Regions from separate parts of the Pantoea sp. GW821-FHT03E06 genome, predicted to be linked through region 2. Evidence: predicted binding sites of a transcription regulator. Region 2 holds the regulator's gene; each other region holds the start of a gene.
The links. Region 2 encodes sigma-54, which starts transcription at its own class of promoters, with help from an activator protein. Its sites were predicted from a motif close to GTTGGCACANNTTTCGCTNT; they were not measured.

Region 1: the regulator sigma-54 is predicted to act here: its motif matches at 2,262-2,281, upstream of glnK (P-II family nitrogen regulator).
Region 3: the regulator sigma-54 is predicted to act here: its motif matches at 2,162-2,181, upstream of glnA (glutamate--ammonia ligase).
Region 4: the regulator sigma-54 is predicted to act here: its motif matches at 3,049-3,068, upstream of AC07WB_RS03990 (gamma-glutamyltransferase family protein).

The regions. Positions count from the first base shown of each region.
Region 1 covers NZ_JBWKUG010000001.1:1,056,635-1,061,000, reverse strand. The annotation lists gene tesB (acyl-CoA thioesterase II) at 1-476, shown strand, start outside; gene amtB (ammonium transporter AmtB) at 547-1,836, opposite strand; gene glnK (P-II family nitrogen regulator) at 1,870-2,208, opposite strand; gene AC07WB_RS04795 (SmdB family multidrug efflux ABC transporter permease/ATP-binding protein) at 2,468-4,243, opposite strand; gene AC07WB_RS04790 (SmdA family multidrug ABC transporter permease/ATP-binding protein) at 4,236-4,366, opposite strand, start outside.
Region 2 covers NZ_JBWKUG010000001.1:503,836-508,201, reverse strand. The annotation lists gene kdsC (3-deoxy-manno-octulosonate-8-phosphatase KdsC) at 1-97, shown strand, start outside; gene lptC (LPS export ABC transporter periplasmic protein LptC) at 94-672, shown strand; gene lptA (lipopolysaccharide ABC transporter substrate-binding protein LptA) at 641-1,195, shown strand; gene lptB (LPS export ABC transporter ATP-binding protein) at 1,201-1,926, shown strand; gene rpoN (RNA polymerase factor sigma-54) at 1,975-3,414, shown strand; gene hpf (ribosome hibernation promoting factor) at 3,436-3,723, shown strand; gene ptsN (PTS IIA-like nitrogen regulatory protein PtsN) at 3,883-4,365, shown strand.
Region 3 covers NZ_JBWKUG010000001.1:4,128,487-4,132,852, reverse strand. The annotation lists gene glnL (nitrogen regulation protein NR(II)) at 1-344, opposite strand, end outside; gene glnA (glutamate--ammonia ligase) at 605-2,014, opposite strand; gene typA (ribosome-dependent GTPase TypA) at 2,454-4,274, shown strand.
Region 4 covers NZ_JBWKUG010000001.1:880,767-885,132, forward strand. The annotation lists gene AC07WB_RS03980 (AtzE family amidohydrolase) at 1-1,059, opposite strand, end outside; gene hpxX (oxalurate catabolism protein HpxX) at 1,056-1,241, opposite strand; gene AC07WB_RS03990 (gamma-glutamyltransferase family protein) at 1,254-2,840, opposite strand; gene hpxU (MurR/RpiR family transcriptional regulator HpxU) at 3,137-3,976, shown strand; gene AC07WB_RS04000 (transporter substrate-binding domain-containing protein) at 4,169-4,366, shown strand, end outside.

The DNA of each region.
Region 1 (4,366 bases), 550 kb from region 2:
TCCCCTCGGAACAAGACTTAGCGAAAAAGCTGGCCGCGCACTTGCCGCTCAAGCTGAAAGAAAAATTCCTCGCCGAACGTCCACTCGATATCCGCCCCGTGCAGATTCACAACCCGCTAAAAGGGCACGTTGACGAACCGGTTCGCCAGGTGTGGATCCGCGCCAACGGCGAGCTGCCAGAAGATCGCCGTATTCACCAATACTTGCTGGGTTATGCTTCCGATCTCAACTTCTTACCCGTTGCTCTGCAGCCGCACGGCAAAGGCTTCCTTGAGGCCGATATGCAAGTCGCCACCATCGATCACTCTATGTGGTTCCATCGCCCGTTCGACTTATCAGAATGGCTGCTGTACAGCGTGGTAAGTACCTCTGCGTCCAGCGCACGGGGCTTTGTGCGCGGTGAATTTTACAAGCAGGATGGCACCCTTGTGGCAACCACGGTACAGGAAGGCGTGATGCGCCAACGCGACGCATAAAAAAGGGGCGAAATCATCGCCCCTTGTACTTTTTATAGTTTTAGCGCACTGCTCTTCTTCAGCCCGATACTTACTGGTTGTAAGCGTTCTCGCCGTGGCTGTTCACATCCAAACCTTCACGTTCCTGATCTTCCGGAACACGCAGGCCAACAATCATATCCGCCAGTTTGAAGCCGATAAAGGCAACAACTGCGGTCCAGACGATGGTTACACCAACGCTGAACAACTGCACCCAAACCTGATGTCCCATGGTCACGCCTTCTGCGTAGCCCACGCCGCCCAATGAAGAGGAGGCAAATACACCCGTCAGGATACAGCCGAGGATACCGCATACGCCGTGCACACCGAACACATCACACGGGTCATCAACGCGCAGCCATCTTTTCAGCGTCGTCACGCCCCACAGACCGGCTAAGCCACCCGCCAGGCCGATGATCAGCGCGCCGCCGACACCAACGTAACCACAGGCAGGAGTAATCGCCACCAGACCCGCGATGAAACCTGAGCACGCCCCCAACAGAGAAGGTTTACCACGCACCGCCCATTCGCCAAACACCCACGACAAAACAGCGCCCGCAGTTGCCACGACGGTATTCAGGAAGGCCAGCGCAGCGATTTCGTTCGCAGAGGAAGCTGAACCGGCATTAAAACCAAACCAACCGACGTACAGGATCGCAGTACCGAGGAACACCATCGGCAGGTTATGCGGTTTGAACGCTTCTTTACCGAACCCTGCACGCTTGCCAACCAGGTAAGCCCCCACCAAACCAGCAACTGCGGCATTGATATGGACAACGGTACCACCTGCAAAATCGAGCGCGCCATCTTGTGCCAGCAAGCCGCCCGCCCACACCATGTGTGCGATTGGCAGGTAAGCCAGCGTCAACCACACGACGACGAAAATCAGCACCGCAGAGAAGCGAATACGTTCTGCCAGAGCGCCCACAATCAGACCGACGGTGATACAGGCAAATGATGCCTGGAAAGCCACGTGAATATATTGGTAGAAACTGCCCATCACGGCTTTCAGCTCAATATTCTTCAGCATCGCCCACTGGAAGTTCCCGAAGAAGGCGTTGCCTTCACTGAAGGCCAGTGAGTAGCCATAAATCACCCACAGCACGCATACCAGCGAGAAAGTCACGGCAACCTGGGTCAGCATGGAGAGCACGTTCTTACCGCGGATCAAACCGCCGTAGAACAAAGCGATACCCGGAATGGACATGAACAGTACCAGCGCGGTACAGATCATCATAAAGGCATTATCGGCTTTATCGGCTACGGCAGGCGCGGCCGCCATGGCCAGCGAGGGTAACAGCGCGAGGCTGGTGAGGCCCAACTTCGTCATTACTTTATTCATTTCTTTCCATCCCATCACAATTCAGAGCCCCAGTTACAGTGCTGCTTCGTCGGTCTCGCCGGTGCGAATACGAATGACGCGCTGCAGTTCCGCGACGAAAATCTTGCCGTCGCCAATTTTGCCGGTATAAGCGGCTTTGCTGATAACATCGACCACTTCGTCGAGTTGATCGTCCGCAATAGCGATATCAATTTTTACTTTTGGCAGGAAGTTAACGCTGTACTCGGCACCGCGATAAAGCTCTGCGTGACCTTTCTGGCGACCAAAACCTTTAACTTCGGTCACTGTCAGTCCCTGAATGCCAATAGAGGATAAGGCTTCACGCACGTCCTCCAGCTTAAATGGTTTGATTACCACGGTAACCAGCTTCATACGTTCCCCTCCGGATAAGAAATTGAGTGAGTCTTCGCGGACACGTAGGGATATAAGCAAAGGCTGTGCCATAAATAAAAAAAGTGGAATGTCAGTAGAATAGGCGCGCTGCATCACGCTTCGTTATGTGAAGCGCGACGCAATTTTGGCAGAGGGAAAGAGTAAGGTGTTGCAAAGTTGCACTGTTCTGGTGCCCACAGCCTCAAAGCAGTGCATCAATACAGAACATTCCGATAAAACTGTGCAAAAAAGGTGCAGATCACCCTTCAGCATGTACGGGAATGCCCGCTGCGAGTTCATCGCCAGCCTGCTGCAGCTGATACATTTGCCAATAACGTCCCTGCTGAGCCAGCAATTCAGTATGCGTACCGCGCTCAACCACCTGTCCACGGTGCAGCACTAAAATCTGGTCGGCTTCCGTGATGGTGGAAAGCCGGTGTGCAATCACCACCAACGTACTGTGCTGCCGCAGAGCGCGTAATGCGTGTTGAATTGCTTGCTCAGTCCCGGAATCGATATTGGCAGTGGCTTCATCAAGGATCAGAATCTGCGGCAATGACACCAGCACGCGCGCCAGTGCCAGCAGCTGTTTCTGTCCAACCGAGAGGTTATTGCCCTGCTCGCCAAGGCGCGTGTAAATCCCATCAGACATGCTGCGCGCCAGCGATGCCAGCTGCACGGTTTCCAGCGCTTGCCACACTTGCTCTTCTGGGATGTCGCGCCCTAAGCGGACGTTGGCCAGCAACGAATCTGCCAGCACCACCGGATCCTGCTGCACCATGGCGATGCTTTGGCGCAGGGCTGCGTGTGATAGCAGCGGCAACGGACGACCATCCAGTTCGATAGTGCCGCGTGTTACCGGATAATAGCCCATTAACAGGTTGGCTAAGGTACTTTTCCCGCTGCCGGTATGCCCAACCAGCGCCACAAAATTGCGCGCTGGCACGTCAAGATTAATATTGCTCAGTACGTCGCGGTTATCACGATAAGCAAAGCTCACATCGCGCAGGGAAATCTCTCCTGACGCCAGCGGCCGATCATCTGCGCCGTAGCCTTGCTGCACGGCATCCATCAGTTCAAAAATGCGTTCGCCTGATACCACCGCCTGTTGCAGCATCGACTGCTGCGTAGTTAATTCAATCAAGGGTTCATTGAGTCGGCCAAGATACGTGATGAACGCATAAAGCACGCCAACCTCAAACACGCCCGGCGTGGCGAAGCTAAACAGCATCAACAAACCGCACAGAATCATGGCGGAGAACAAGCTCAGCAACGGACGCAACAGAAAACCGTCCAGCCGCAGCGTTTCCATCCGCGCCAGATAGTGCGAACGACTCGCTTCGCCCATGCGCTCACCAAAACGTGCCTGCTGGCGAAACTGTTGGATCACGCTCATGCCGTTGATCACTTCATTGAAACCGTTATTAATGTCGGCCAGATAGCTGCGCACGCGGCGGGCAATTGGCGTACTGAAGCGTTGATAAATCATCATCACCGTCAGCACCAGCGGGAAAATCACCAGCGCCACCAGCGCCATACGCCAATCAAGCGAGAACATCGCCACCAGCATCGCACCAATCAGCGCAGCAGCACGCAATACGGTGGCGACCACGGTGACGTAAAGATCTTTGATCACTTCGGTGTCATTAGTGACGCGCGAGATTATTTGTCCGACCGGCTGCGTATCAAAAGCGCTGAGCGGTTGACGCAGCGCCGCGTTCATCACATCAACGCGCAGCTGCTGCACTACGCCAATGGCCGCACGGTTAAACAGCAGCGCCTGAAAATAGTGCAAACCGGCCGCCAGCAATTGCAGTAGAACGAAGCTCACCAGCAGCCCAGCCGCAATCCCCCACGGCATCTGATGTTTCGCCACCAGATTATCGATAAAGTAGCTGACCAGCACGGGCCCGGTAACTTCCGCAGCAGCTGCAATCCACAGCATTCCTACTGCCAGCCACAGCGATTTACGCCACGGTTTGCCATACGCCAGTAATCGTTTCAGCGTTGGCCATAAACGTTGTGATTTAGCCACGGCGTGCTCCTTCTGCCACTTCATCCTCATCTAATGCGGCTTCTAGCTGCTGATAGCGGTACATATCGCGATACCAGCCCTCTTTGGCTGTTAAGGTGTCATGATCGCCACGCTGCGCCACCG
Region 2 (4,366 bases):
CCGCATTGCCGGTGGCCGCGGCGCAGTACGTGAGTTGTGCGATCTGATTTTGATTGCGCAGAACAAATTTGAGGATGCCATAGGGCAATCAATATGAGTAAGAGCAGGCGTTGGATGACGCTGATTCTGGCCCTGATCGCGTTGGTGCTGATCGGCTGGAATCTCACCAACCAGGATGACAACAAAACGCCGGTGGCGACGAACAATCAAGAGCCAACGTATACCAGCGAAAAATCCAATACTGTGGTGTATAACCCCACAGGCGCACTGGGTTATAAGCTGGTGTCAGATAAAGTGACCTACTTTTCAGCCGATGAGGTAAGTTGGTTCGATAATCCGGTGATGACCACCTATGACGAAAACAAAGTGCCGACGTGGTCAGCGCGTGCTGACAAGGCAAAGCTGACTAAAGATCGTATGCTTTACCTTTACGGCAATGTCGTCGTCAATACGTTGACCCAGGATTCACAGCTTGAGCGCATTCTTACCGATAACGCTCAGGTAAATTTGGTCACCCAGGACGTGACGTCTGACGATAAAGTCACCCTTTTTGGCCGCAGTTTTAATTCCACTGGCATGAAAATGCGCGGCAATTTACGGACGAAAAATGCTGAGCTGCTTGAAAAGGTCAAAACTTCCTATGAAATCCAAAATGAACCAAAACAGCCTTAAGTTATTGCTGGTGAGTGCCCTGCTGGCAACGAGTTTGCCCGCCCTGGCGCTGACCGGCGACTCAGACAAGCCCGTTAATATTGACTCCGTTAATCAGGCGCTGGACCTGCAAGGCAACGTCGCGACCTTTACCGGCAACGTGATTGTTACCCAGGGTTCGATCAAGATTACCGCCGATAAAGTCGTGGTCACACGTCCTGGCGGCGACAGCAAGAAAACCATCGTTGATGCCTATGGTAATCCTGCCACCTTTTACCAAATGCAGGACAGCGGCAAGCCGGTTCAGGGCCATGCCAGTAAACTGCACTACGAATTGGCGAACGACTTTGTTGAGCTGACGGGCAATGCCTTTATTCAGCAGCAGGACAGCAATATTAAAGGCGATCGTATCACTTACCTGGTGAAAGAGCAGAAAATGCAGGCATTTAGCCAGGGTGAAAGTAAGCGTGTGACCACCGTTCTGGTACCGTCGCAGCTGCAGGATAAAAACGGCTCGTCCGCGAGCCCTAAAAAGAGTAACTGATTGCTATGGCCACACTGATCGCTGAAAACCTGGCGAAAGCCTACAAAGGCCGCCGCGTGGTGGAAGATGTTAGTCTGCAGGTAAAATCCGGCGAGATTGTCGGCCTGCTGGGCCCAAATGGTGCCGGTAAAACCACCACGTTTTACATGGTGGTTGGCATTGTGCCGCGCGATGCCGGCCGCATCGTGATTGATGATGAAGACATCAGCATTTTGCCGCTGCATGCACGCGCACGCCGCGGCATCGGCTATTTACCTCAGGAAGCCTCGATTTTCCGCCGCTTGAGCGTGTACGACAATCTGATGGCGGTGCTGCAGATTCGCGATGATCTGACCGAAGAGCAGCGCCAGGATCGTGCTAACGAACTGATGGAAGAGTTCCACATCGCGCATCTGCGTGACAGCATGGGCCAGGCGTTATCGGGCGGTGAGCGCCGTCGTGTGGAGATTGCGCGCGCGCTGGCGGCTAATCCGAAGTTTATCCTGCTGGATGAGCCTTTTGCCGGCGTTGACCCCATCTCCGTTATCGATATCAAGAAAATCATTGAGCATTTGCGTGACAGCGGCCTTGGCGTGCTGATTACCGACCACAACGTGCGTGAAACCCTCGCGGTGTGTGAACGCGCTTATATTGTTAGCCAGGGGCATTTGATTGCCCATGGCACACCTGATGAAATTCTTGTAGATGAGCAGGTTAAGCGTGTTTATTTGGGCGAAGAGTTCAGACTCTGATAAGGTGTCGTAACACCCTACGTTTGCTTAGGAAATTCTAACCGAATTATGAAGCAAGGTTTGCAACTCAGGCTCAGCCAACAGCTGGCGATGACACCACAGTTGCAGCAAGCTATCCGCTTGCTGCAACTCTCTACGCTTGAACTCCAGCAAGAACTCCAACTGGCGCTGGAAAGCAATCCGCTGCTTGAACAAACCGATCTGCATGAAGAAGTCGATGCGCGCGAATTTCAGGATCAGGAAAGTGATTCACTAGATACGCGTGAAGCACTTGAACAGAAAGATATGCCCGAAGAGTTGCCGCTCGATGCCACCTGGGACGAAATCTACACCGCGGGAACCCCTTCAGGCACAGGTACCGACTACCAGGACGATGAGCTGCCGATCTATCAGGGCGAAACCACCCAATCGCTGCAGGATTATCTGATGTGGCAGGTTGAGTTAACGCCTTTTAGCGATACGGACCGCGCGATTGCCACCTCGATTGTCGATGCCATTGACGATACCGGTTATCTCACCGTCACTATACAAGACATTTATGACAGTATTGGTGATGAAGAGTTGACGCTGGAAGAAGTCGAAGCCGTGCTTAAGCGCGTGCAACGTTTCGATCCCGTTGGCGTAGGTGCGCGCGACTTACGTGATTGTCTGTTAGTACAGCTCTCTCAATATTCGTCCGCAACACCTATGCTGGCGGAAGCCCGTTTGATTGTCAGCGAGCATCTCGATCTGTTGGCTAACCATGATTTCCGCAGTCTGATGCGCGTGACGCGTCTCAAAGAAGAGATACTGAAAGACGCGATGCTGCTGATTCAGTCGCTCGATCCGCGTCCGGGTCAATCGATCAACACCAGCGAACCAGAATATGTTATTCCTGATGTTCTGGTGCGCAAAATCAGCAAGCGCTGGACAGTTGAACTCAACTCAGACAGCATGCCGCGCCTGAAAATCAACCAGCAGTATGCTGCGATGGGCGGTGCCGGACGTAACGAAAGCGATAATCAGTTTATCCGCAGTAATTTGCAGGAAGCCAAATGGCTGATTAAGAGCCTCGAGAGCCGTAACGATACGCTGCTCAAAGTGACACGCTGTATCGTTGAGCAACAGCAGGCATTTTTTGAGCAGGGCGAGGAGTATATGCGCCCGATGGTGCTGGCAGATATCGCCCAGGCCGTTGATATGCACGAGTCCACCATTTCACGCGTGACCACGCAGAAATACTTGCACAGTCCGCGCGGCATCTTTGAGTTGAAATATTTTTTCTCCAGCCACGTCAACACCGAGGGCGGCGGCGAAGCCTCCTCCACGGCGATTCGCGCACTGGTGAAAAAATTGATCTCCGCGGAAAATCCCGCAAAACCCTTGAGCGACAGCAAACTGACCTCCATGTTATCTGAACAGGGCATCATGGTAGCGCGACGTACGGTTGCTAAATATCGCGAGTCTTTATCTATACCGCCATCAAACCAGCGCAAACAATTGGTTTGACCGAACGAAGAAGGAAGACCTATGCAGCTAAACCTGACCGGACTTAACGTTGAGATTACCGAACCTCTGCGTGAATTTGTAAATACCAAATTTGCCAAACTGGAACACTATTTTGATCATATCAATCAGGTTTATATTGTTCTAAAAGTAGAGAAGGTGACGCAGGTTGCGGACGCAACACTGCACGTCAACGGCGGAGAGCTGCACGCCACATCGGAAGCGGAAGACATGTACGCGGCCATCGACGGGTTAATCGATAAGCTTTCCCGTCAGCTGACCAAACATAAAGACAAACTGAAAAAACACTAACCTTCACGCTTGCAGAGTGCTGACTGATTCGGCACTTAGAGCAAAATGGGGCGGGTTTAACCGCCCCGTTTTGTCATCTGCGCAAGCGCCAACGGGCGAACCGCAATGCAGTTAATTGCCTGATCCCCGCGGCTATGTGAACTCGCAAGTGAAACGATGATGAACAACGATCTGACACTGGAATTGAGCTCGGTCCTTTCACTGGACTGTACCCGTAGCGGCGTACACTGCCAGAGTAAAAAACGCGCGCTGGAAATTATCAGCGAGCTAGCAGCGAAGCAGCTCAATCTGCCGCACCAGACGCTTTTCGAAGCAATCCTGACCCGCGAACGCATGGGCAGTACCGGCATTGGCAACGGCATTGCTATCCCACACGGCAAGTTGGAAGAAGATACATTGCGCGCCGTAGGGGTGTTTATCAGCCTTGATCAGCCCATCGCTTTCGATGCGGTTGATAACCAGCCGGTTGACCTGCTGTTTGCCCTTCTGGTACCCGCGGACCAGTGTAAAACCCACTTGCACACGCTTTCGCTTGTTGCTAAACGCCTGGCGGACAAAACGGTCTGCCGCCGTTTACGTGCAGCACAGAGCGATGAAGAGCTCTACGCCATTATCACAGAAGCTCAGGAAGCACACTCTTAAG
Region 3 (4,366 bases), 3.6 Mb from region 2:
CGTTGATTATCCATCGGCGCCATTTCCAGCAGAATAAAGCCATCCGGTAAACGCTGTGCCGTCAGCGACATAATGTGCGCGCGGCCATCCACCACTAAGGTGACTTCGCTATCGGTAAAGCCCTGGCCAGCCCCGAGACTCTCGCTCATCACCTCAATATTCAGCGAAAAATAGCCGGTTAATTCCGGTAATGGCGTGCCGAACAATTTACGTGAGCTTTGCGCCAGTAATTGCTGAGCCGCCGGATTGGCGTAATGGATAACTAAATCGTTATCGACCAGCAAAATACTGTTGATTAGGGAGTTGAGAATCTGCCCCGCGTCGGGCAGCGTGCCAGTTGCCATACAGCGTTCCTCTGCACTAATTTAGTGCATTATAGCCTTACAGGACGGAAATCTGTGCTTCGAACCATGAATACGCGGAGAAAAAAGCCCATCCGGAGATGGGCTAAAGTTTCCACGGCAATATAAAATCTTCGGCGTCTTTTACACCCCGCTGCGTTGGCTGCACTCGTTCCCCCGAGTCACTGAGTTATCTCAGCTCCCCGGGATCCTCTCGATTGCCGCCTTGCGGCGATGCAAAGTCCGCGAATCTTTAATGCTGATTAAACGCTGTAGTACAGCTCGAACTCAACGGGGTGCGGAGTCATACGCACGCGGTCATTGTCGGCTTTACGCAGTTCGATGTAAGCATCGATGGCGTCATCAGTGAACACGCCGCCACGGGTCAGGAACTCGCGGTCTTCGTTCAGTGCGTTCAGTGCTTCTTCCAGAGAACCTGCAACTTTTGGAATCTCAGCTTCTTCTTCCGGTGGCAGGTCATACAGGTTTTTGTCCATCGCATCGCCAGGGTGGATCTTGTTGATAACACCATCAAGACCCGCCATCAGCAGCGCGGTGAAGGCCAGGTATGGGTTAGCCGCTGGATCCGGGAAGCGTGCTTCGATACGGCGTGCTTTCGGGCTAGCAACCACTGGGATACGGATAGAAGCAGAACGGTTACGGGCAGAGTAAGCCAGCATAACCGGTGCTTCGTAGCCTGGGACCAGACGCTTGTATGAGTTGGTGGTTGGGTTTGCCAGGGCGTTGATCGCTTTAGCGTGCTTGATGATACCGCCGATGTAGAACAGAGCAGTTTCAGACAGGCCGCCGTACTTGTCGCCAGAGAACAGGTTCACGCCGCCTTTTGACAGGGACATGTGGCAGTGCATACCAGAACCGTTATCGCCGAACATTGGCTTAGGCATGAAGGTTGCCGTTTTGCCGTACGCGTGAGCAACGTTGTGCACCACATATTTGTAGATCTGAATTTCGTCCGCTTTTTTGGTCATGGTGTTGAAGCGGGTTGCCACTTCGTTCTGACCAGCAGTGGCGACTTCGTGGTGATGTGCTTCAACCACCAGGCCCATTTGCTCCATGGTCAGACACATGGCAGAACGGATGTCCTGCGCGGAGTCAACCGGTGGCACTGGGAAGTAACCGCCTTTCAGACCTGGACGGTGACCTTTGTTACCGCCTTCGTACTCTTTACCGGTGTTCCATGCGGCTTCGATATCATCGATAGCAACGTGTGAACCTGAAGTAGAAGAACCGAAACGGATATCATCGAACAGGAAGAACTCTGGCTCTGGTCCAAACAGCACGGTATCCGCGATGCCGGAAGAACGCAGGAACTCTTCTGCACGCTTAGCAATGGAGCGCGGGTCACGATCGTAGCCCTGCAGTGTGCCTGGCTCAAGGATGTCGCAACGGATGATCAGGGTCGAGTCTTCGAAGAACGGATCCATCACTGCAGTGGTTGCATCCGGCATCAGCACCATGTCTGATTCGTTAATGCCTTTCCAGCCACCGATGGAGGAGCCATCGAACATTTTGCCTTCTTCGAAGAAGTCAGCGTTAACCTGGTGAGCAGGGATAGTAACGTGCTGTTCTTTACCTTTGGTATCGGTAAAACGCAGGTCAACAAACTTAACTTCATGCTCGTTCATCATCGAGAGAACGTGTTCAGCGGACATACTCAACTCTCCTGGAAATGGTCATTATCGTCATGGTGAGAGAACTTCGTTGCCGGGAATGCGCCACTACTGCTGACCACTCCTAACCAAAGATCTCGGCAAGCTCTTTCAACCGTTTTATAACTGTCGTTATCGCTTGAAATAGATAAAGCGAATTCTGTGCCAACTTTATGACAATGGCGAAAATGGCGCTACAATGCGCGCTTTCGTGAGTCGAAGGCTGCACCAGGATGGATTTCCTGCATTGTTGTGGTGCAACACGGATGAAGATAAGCACCAAATTGGTGCAAAACGCCACCGCAGTGCAGATTAATGCACCGTAAATGGTGCTAAAAACCAGCGCTACGAGAAACTTTCGGCGAAATCTGTGATCATGTTCAGTCTTCCGCTTAATCCGTGTACAATACCGCGTTATTTCTATAATGCCTGAGGCAAAGCTGTGATCGAAAATTTGCGTAACATCGCCATCATCGCGCACGTTGACCATGGTAAGACCACCCTGGTTGACAAGCTGCTACAACAGTCCGGTACTTTTGATGCTCGTACCGAAGCGACTGAGCGCGTAATGGACTCCAACGATTTGGAGAAAGAGCGTGGGATTACCATCCTCGCAAAAAACACCGCCATCAAATGGAATGATTACCGTATCAACATCGTTGATACCCCAGGACACGCCGACTTCGGTGGTGAAGTGGAGCGCGTCATGTCCATGGTGGATTCGGTGCTGCTGGTTGTAGATGCGATGGATGGCCCTATGCCGCAAACCCGCTTCGTAACCAAGAAAGCATTTGCTCATGGTTTGAAGCCGATTGTGGTTATCAACAAAGTTGACCGTCCGGGCGCGCGTCCTGACTGGGTTGTTGATCAGGTATTTGACCTGTTCGTTAACCTGGATGCGACTGACGAGCAGCTGGACTTCCCGATCATCTTCGCTTCGGCGTTGAATGGTATCGCGGGTCTGGAACACACCGACATGGCTGACGACATGACCCCGCTGTATCAGGCGATCGTCGACCACGTTTCTCCACCTCAGGTTGAAGTTGAAGCGCCACTGCAGATGCAGATCTCGCAGCTGGACTACAACAACTATCTGGGCGTGATCGGCATCGGCCGCATCAAGCGCGGTACCGTTAAGCCGAACCAGCAGGTCACTATCATTGATAGCGAAGGCAAAACCCGTAACGGTAAAGTCGGTAAAGTACTGGGCCATTTGGGTCTGGAACGTATCGAAAGCACCCTGGCGGAAGCGGGCGATATCATCGCTATTACCGGCCTGGGCGAGCTGAACATCTCTGACACCATCTGCGACACGCAGAATGTGGAAGCGCTGCCGGCCCTGAGCGTCGATGAACCAACCGTAACCATGTTCTTCAACGTCAACACCTCGCCGTTCTGCGGTAAAGAAGGTAAGTTCGTGACGTCGCGCCAGATCCTGGAGCGTCTGAATAAAGAGCTGGTACACAACGTGGCACTGCGCGTTGAAGAAACCGAAGATTCTGATGCGTTCCGCGTGTCAGGTCGTGGTGAGCTGCACTTGTCGGTGCTGATCGAAAACATGCGTCGTGAAGGTTTCGAGCTGGCGGTATCCCGTCCGAAAGTTATCTTCCGTGAGCATGAAGGCCGTAAGCAGGAGCCATTCGAAAACGTCACCCTCGACATCGAAGAGACCCATCAGGGTTCTGTGATGCAGGCAATGGGTGAGCGTAAAGGCGATCTGAAAAATATGGATCCTGATGGCAAAGGCCGTGTACGTCTCGACTACATGATCCCAAGCCGTGGCCTGATCGGCTTCCGTAACGAATTCATGACCATGACTTCTGGTACCGGTCTGCTGTACTCCACCTTCAGCCACTACGACGACGTGCGTCCGGGCGAAGTGGGTCAGCGTCAGAACGGCGTACTGATCTCGAACGGTCAGGGTAAAGCGGTAGCGTTCGCCCTGTTCGGTCTGCAGGATCGCGGTAAGCTGTTCCTGGGTCACGGTGCGGAAGTGTATGAAGGCCAGATCATCGGTATTCACAGCCGTTCTAACGACCTGACAGTAAACTGTCTGACCGGTAAGAAACTGACCAACATGCGTGCGTCAGGTACTGACGAAGCAACCACTCTGGTTCCACCGCAGAAAATGACGCTGGAGCAGGCTATCGAGTTCATCGATGATGACGAACTGGTAGAAGTGACTCCGCTGTCAGTACGTATTCGTAAACGTCACCTGACCGAGAACGATCGTAAGCGTTCTTCTCGTGGCAGCAAAGACTAAGCGAATCAGTCTGATATTGAGCCCCGCACTGCGGGGCTTTTTTATGCCTGCAATCCGCTGCAACGCTCGCCTGATGAACTTTGCCTTCGCTT
Region 4 (4,366 bases), 380 kb from region 2:
ACGCTGTGCCTGCACGTACCACGCCGAAGGCAGCATTGCGCCAGCCAGCAAGCGTTCACGCGAGTTCGGCTCGAACTGCTCCGGCTGGCTACGCAGCGCAGGTAAATAGTGATTGCCACCTTCGGCAGCGGTCATGATAAAGGCCGCCGAACGCGCGATTTCAGCATTGGGTAAGCTGACTTCCTCCACGGCATTTAACGCTTTGGCGACCACTGCCACAGCGGCGCGCGCTTCATCGCTGCACCAGGTTGAGAAGAAACCACCGAGCACTGCGCTGCGCACGCCTTCTGCGCCGTGGCGCAGTAAATCGCTGACCGGCGCAACCGGCTGTGCGGCCTGGAAGGCATCGCTGGCGTCGGCGCCTTGCAGAGTGTCATACACCAGGCTCAAATCTTCCACCGACCGGGCAAACGGGCCGATGTGATCGAGACTGGCGACAAACGGATGGCTGCCGCTGCGCGACAGGCGACCAAAAGTGGGTTTTAAACCGAAGATGCCGCACAGCGAAGCGGGTACGCGGATCGAACCGTTAGTGTCGGTGCCGAGTGAAAAGTGCACCAAACCCGCTGCAACCGCCGCCGCCGAACCGCCGGACGAGCCGCCCGCCACGCGGGTTAGATCTCGTGGGTTGTGCGTCGCGCCATAATGGGTGTTTTCGGTGGTAAAGCCGTAAGCGTAGGCATCCATATTCAACATACCGGAGAGCAGCGCGCCGGACTGACGCAGTTTGCTCACCGCCCAGGCATCTTCGCGTGCCGCGGCGCGATCGCTGAACAGGCTGGCACCGGCTAAAGTGCTGTGTCCAGCGACATCAAACAGATTCTTTACCGCATACGGAATGCCGGCCAACGGCGCTAATGTCTCGCCGCGCTGGCGTTGCCGATCGAGTTGCTCGGCTTCACGCAGCATGCGTTGGCCGGTCACTTCGGTCCAGGCGTTGAGCGCCGGGTTATGTTGCTCAATCGCTGCCAGCGTCGTTTGTGCGATCTCGCGGGCGCTAATTTCACCCAGGCTGAGCGCCTGATGCAGGGCGTTAATCGATAATGACGACAGTTTCATGGATGGAACACTCCCGCCACTTCCAGCCGATCGTCGAGCGGCAGCGCCATCAGCGGCTCGGCCATCGCGGCGATGCGATTAAATTGCGTCAGCAATTCGGCACGGCGCGCATCGTCCAGCTCCAGCGCCAGAATCTGCTCCATTTGGGCGATATAGGAGGCCCAGTCCGGTTGTGAACTCATCAATAATCTCCGTTAGAAACCGGCGGCGCTGCCGTTGCTGCGCGGATCGAACGCGCCTTCCAGCATGCCGTTGTTATGTCGAACGATGGCACCCGCATGGCCGACCACTTCACTGAAATCAGGCAGCAGTTCCACCTCATGGCCGAGCGCGCGCAGCTGCTGCACCGTTTCCGGTGCGATGCGGGCTTCAAGCTTGAGCGAGTCCGATGATTGTCCCCAGGTGCGGCCCAGCAGCCAGCGCGGCGCGCTCACTGCCTGTTGCAACGGCTGCCCCTGAATCACATGGCGCGTGAAAATCGCCGCCTGGGTTTGCGGCTGGCCGTCGCCGCCCATTGAGCCATACACCATGGTGCGGCCATCTTTAAGACGCGCGGCGGCGGGATTAAGCGTGTGGAAAGGCTGTTTGCCCGGCTGCAGCGCCAGTAGATGGTCGGGCTGCAGGCTGAACGCAGCGCCACGGTTTTGCCAGGTGATGCCGGTGCCGGGCAATACCACGCCGCTGCCGAATTCGTGGTAGATGCTCTGGATAAAGGAGACCGCCAGCCCGCTGCTGTCCATCACGCCCATCCACACCGTGTCGCCGGGTCCGCGCCCGGTGCCCCACGACGCGGCTTGCCTGTCGTCTACCTGTGCCGCCAGCGTGCTGAGATGTTCGGCGTCCAGCAGGCTCTGCACATTAATGTCGATGTGGCGCGGATCGGTGATGTGCTGGTCGCGCAGCGCGAAGGCTTTTTTGGTGGCTTCAACGATGCGGTGCACGGTTTGTGCCTCATCGGCGTCTGCCATAGCGAGCCGATCGGTAATGCCGAGGATCGCCAGCGACACCAAACCCTGCGTCGGCGGCGTCATGTTCCAGATATCGCCTTCGCTGTGTGCCAGATGCAGTGGCGTGCAGCGCCGCGCTTGGTGGGTTTGCAAATCTTCCAGGGTGATCGGCATCCCAAGTGCGGTCATTTCGCGCGCCAGATGGTGCGCCAGTTCGCCGCGATAAAAACTCTCCAGCCCGTGATCGCACAGCATGCTCAGCGTATTGGCCAGCGCCGGTTGGGTAAAGCGGCTGCCCGCAGTCGGTACGTTGCCATCTGGCAGGAACGTGGCGGCGAAACCGGGCTGATGCTGTAACTCCTGCTGCTTGGCAGCAGTAGCGGCGGCTTGCGAAGCGGTGACCGGAATGCCGTCGGCAGCGTAACGAATCGCATCGCGCAGCAGGCGCGTTAACGGCAGCGGCGCGGCACCGAGTTCCTGCGCCAGCGTTAAGGCTTCCTGCCAGCCGCTCACGGTGCCGGCAACGGTTAATGCCGCTTTCGGCCCGCGATGCGGAATATGGGTTTCGCCGTGATAGAAATCGACATGCGCCAGCGAACCGGCCGCGCCGCTGGCGTCAATGGCGATGGGATCGCCGTTAGGTGGCACCACCAGCCAGAAGCCGTCGCCGCCCAAACCGTTCATGTGCGGATAGACCACGGCGATGGTGGCGGCCGCAGCCACCATCGCTTCAATTGCGCTGCCGCCTTCACGCAGCACCGCTAACGCGCTTTCGCTGGCAAGATGATGCGGCGTAACGGCCATGCCTAACGGCGCCATATTGCTCTGTATCATAGTGAACTCTTTCTCTGTAATTACTTGTAGGGTGCATCTGACAGGGGTCGCCATAAATGGCGACCCTACAACAGCACGGTGCAGGTTTTGTAGGGTGCGCATTTATGCGCACCTGGCCGCTGTTCGCCACGAATGCGACCCTACAACAGCACGGTGCAGGTTTTGTAGGGTGCGCATTTATGCGCACCTGGCAGATCCTGCATAAACCTAAGCAAGAGCTGTTCCAGTTTTGCTCGGACATCAATCTGGATCGATTTATGCTAGCTTGTGATGAAACAAAAGTTACAGGACCGATGATGAAACAACTTGATGAACGACTTCGTAGTCACTATCCGCAACTGTCGCCGCAGGAGCAGCGCATTGCCGACTTCGTATTTGACCATTTTGATGACCTGATCAGCTACAACAGCGCCGAGCTGGCGCGATTGAGCGGTGTCTCAAAGGCCACGGTCAGTCGTTTATTCAAGCGTCTCGGTTACGAAAAATACAAGGACATGCGCGATGAACTGCGCATCCTGCGCCAGAGCGGCATGCCGCTCACCGACAATCGCGATGCGGTGCAGGGCAACACCTTGCTGTCGCGCCACTATAAGCAGGAAATGGCCAACCTCACGCAGTGGGTCAACAGCATCGATCCGCAGCAGTTCGGTGAGGTGATTGCGGCGCTGGGCGTGGCTAAACGGGTGTTTATCATCGGCATGCGCAACGCGTATCCGGTGGCGCTGCACCTGCGTCAGCAGCTGATGCAGGCGCGTCCACAGGTGCATGTCCTGCCGCAGCCGGGCCAGACGCTGGGCGAAGAGCTGGTGGACATCACGCCGGAGGACATTGTAGTGGTGATGGCGTTTCGCCGCCGCCCGCGCATCATTCGTCCGCTGATGCAGCAGCTGCAGCAGAGCAACATTCCGGTGCTGGCGCTGTGTGAGCCGCAGGCGCAGGGCATCATTACGCTGGCGCGCTGGCAGCTGTGTGCATCGCTCGATAGCGTTTCCGCCTTTGATAGCTACGCCTCCGCCATGAGCCTGATTAATCTGCTGGCCAACGCTTTGCTACATGAAATGTTGTCGCAGGGGCGTCAGCGCATCCATCAAATCGCCGATCTTTATCAGCATCTCGACGAGCTGGAACACCGTTAACGGGCGCCATTTTGGTGCGTTGCACTGTTTTAGATCGTTAACTTCCACGGGCGCTATGCCCGTTTTTTTCGCCTTGTATTCAGTAAAACCTCATTTTTTCCTCTTTCTTTCCCTGACGCTGCGGTTGGCACATTAGTTGCAGAATGATTCATCAAGAATCTTTTGTTTCACGTAAACTCACCGGGGTGCATAATGAAAAAAGTATTATTAGCGGTAGCGGGCGCGGCTTTGCTGATGGCGCAGGTCGGTAGCGCGATGGCCGATCAGTTGCAGGATATCCAGAAGCGTGGCGTGATTCGCGTGGCGGTACCGCAGGATTTCCCGCCGTTCGGCTCGGTGGGCACCGATTTGCAGCCGCAGGGCTACGATATTGATATGGCGAAGTACCTC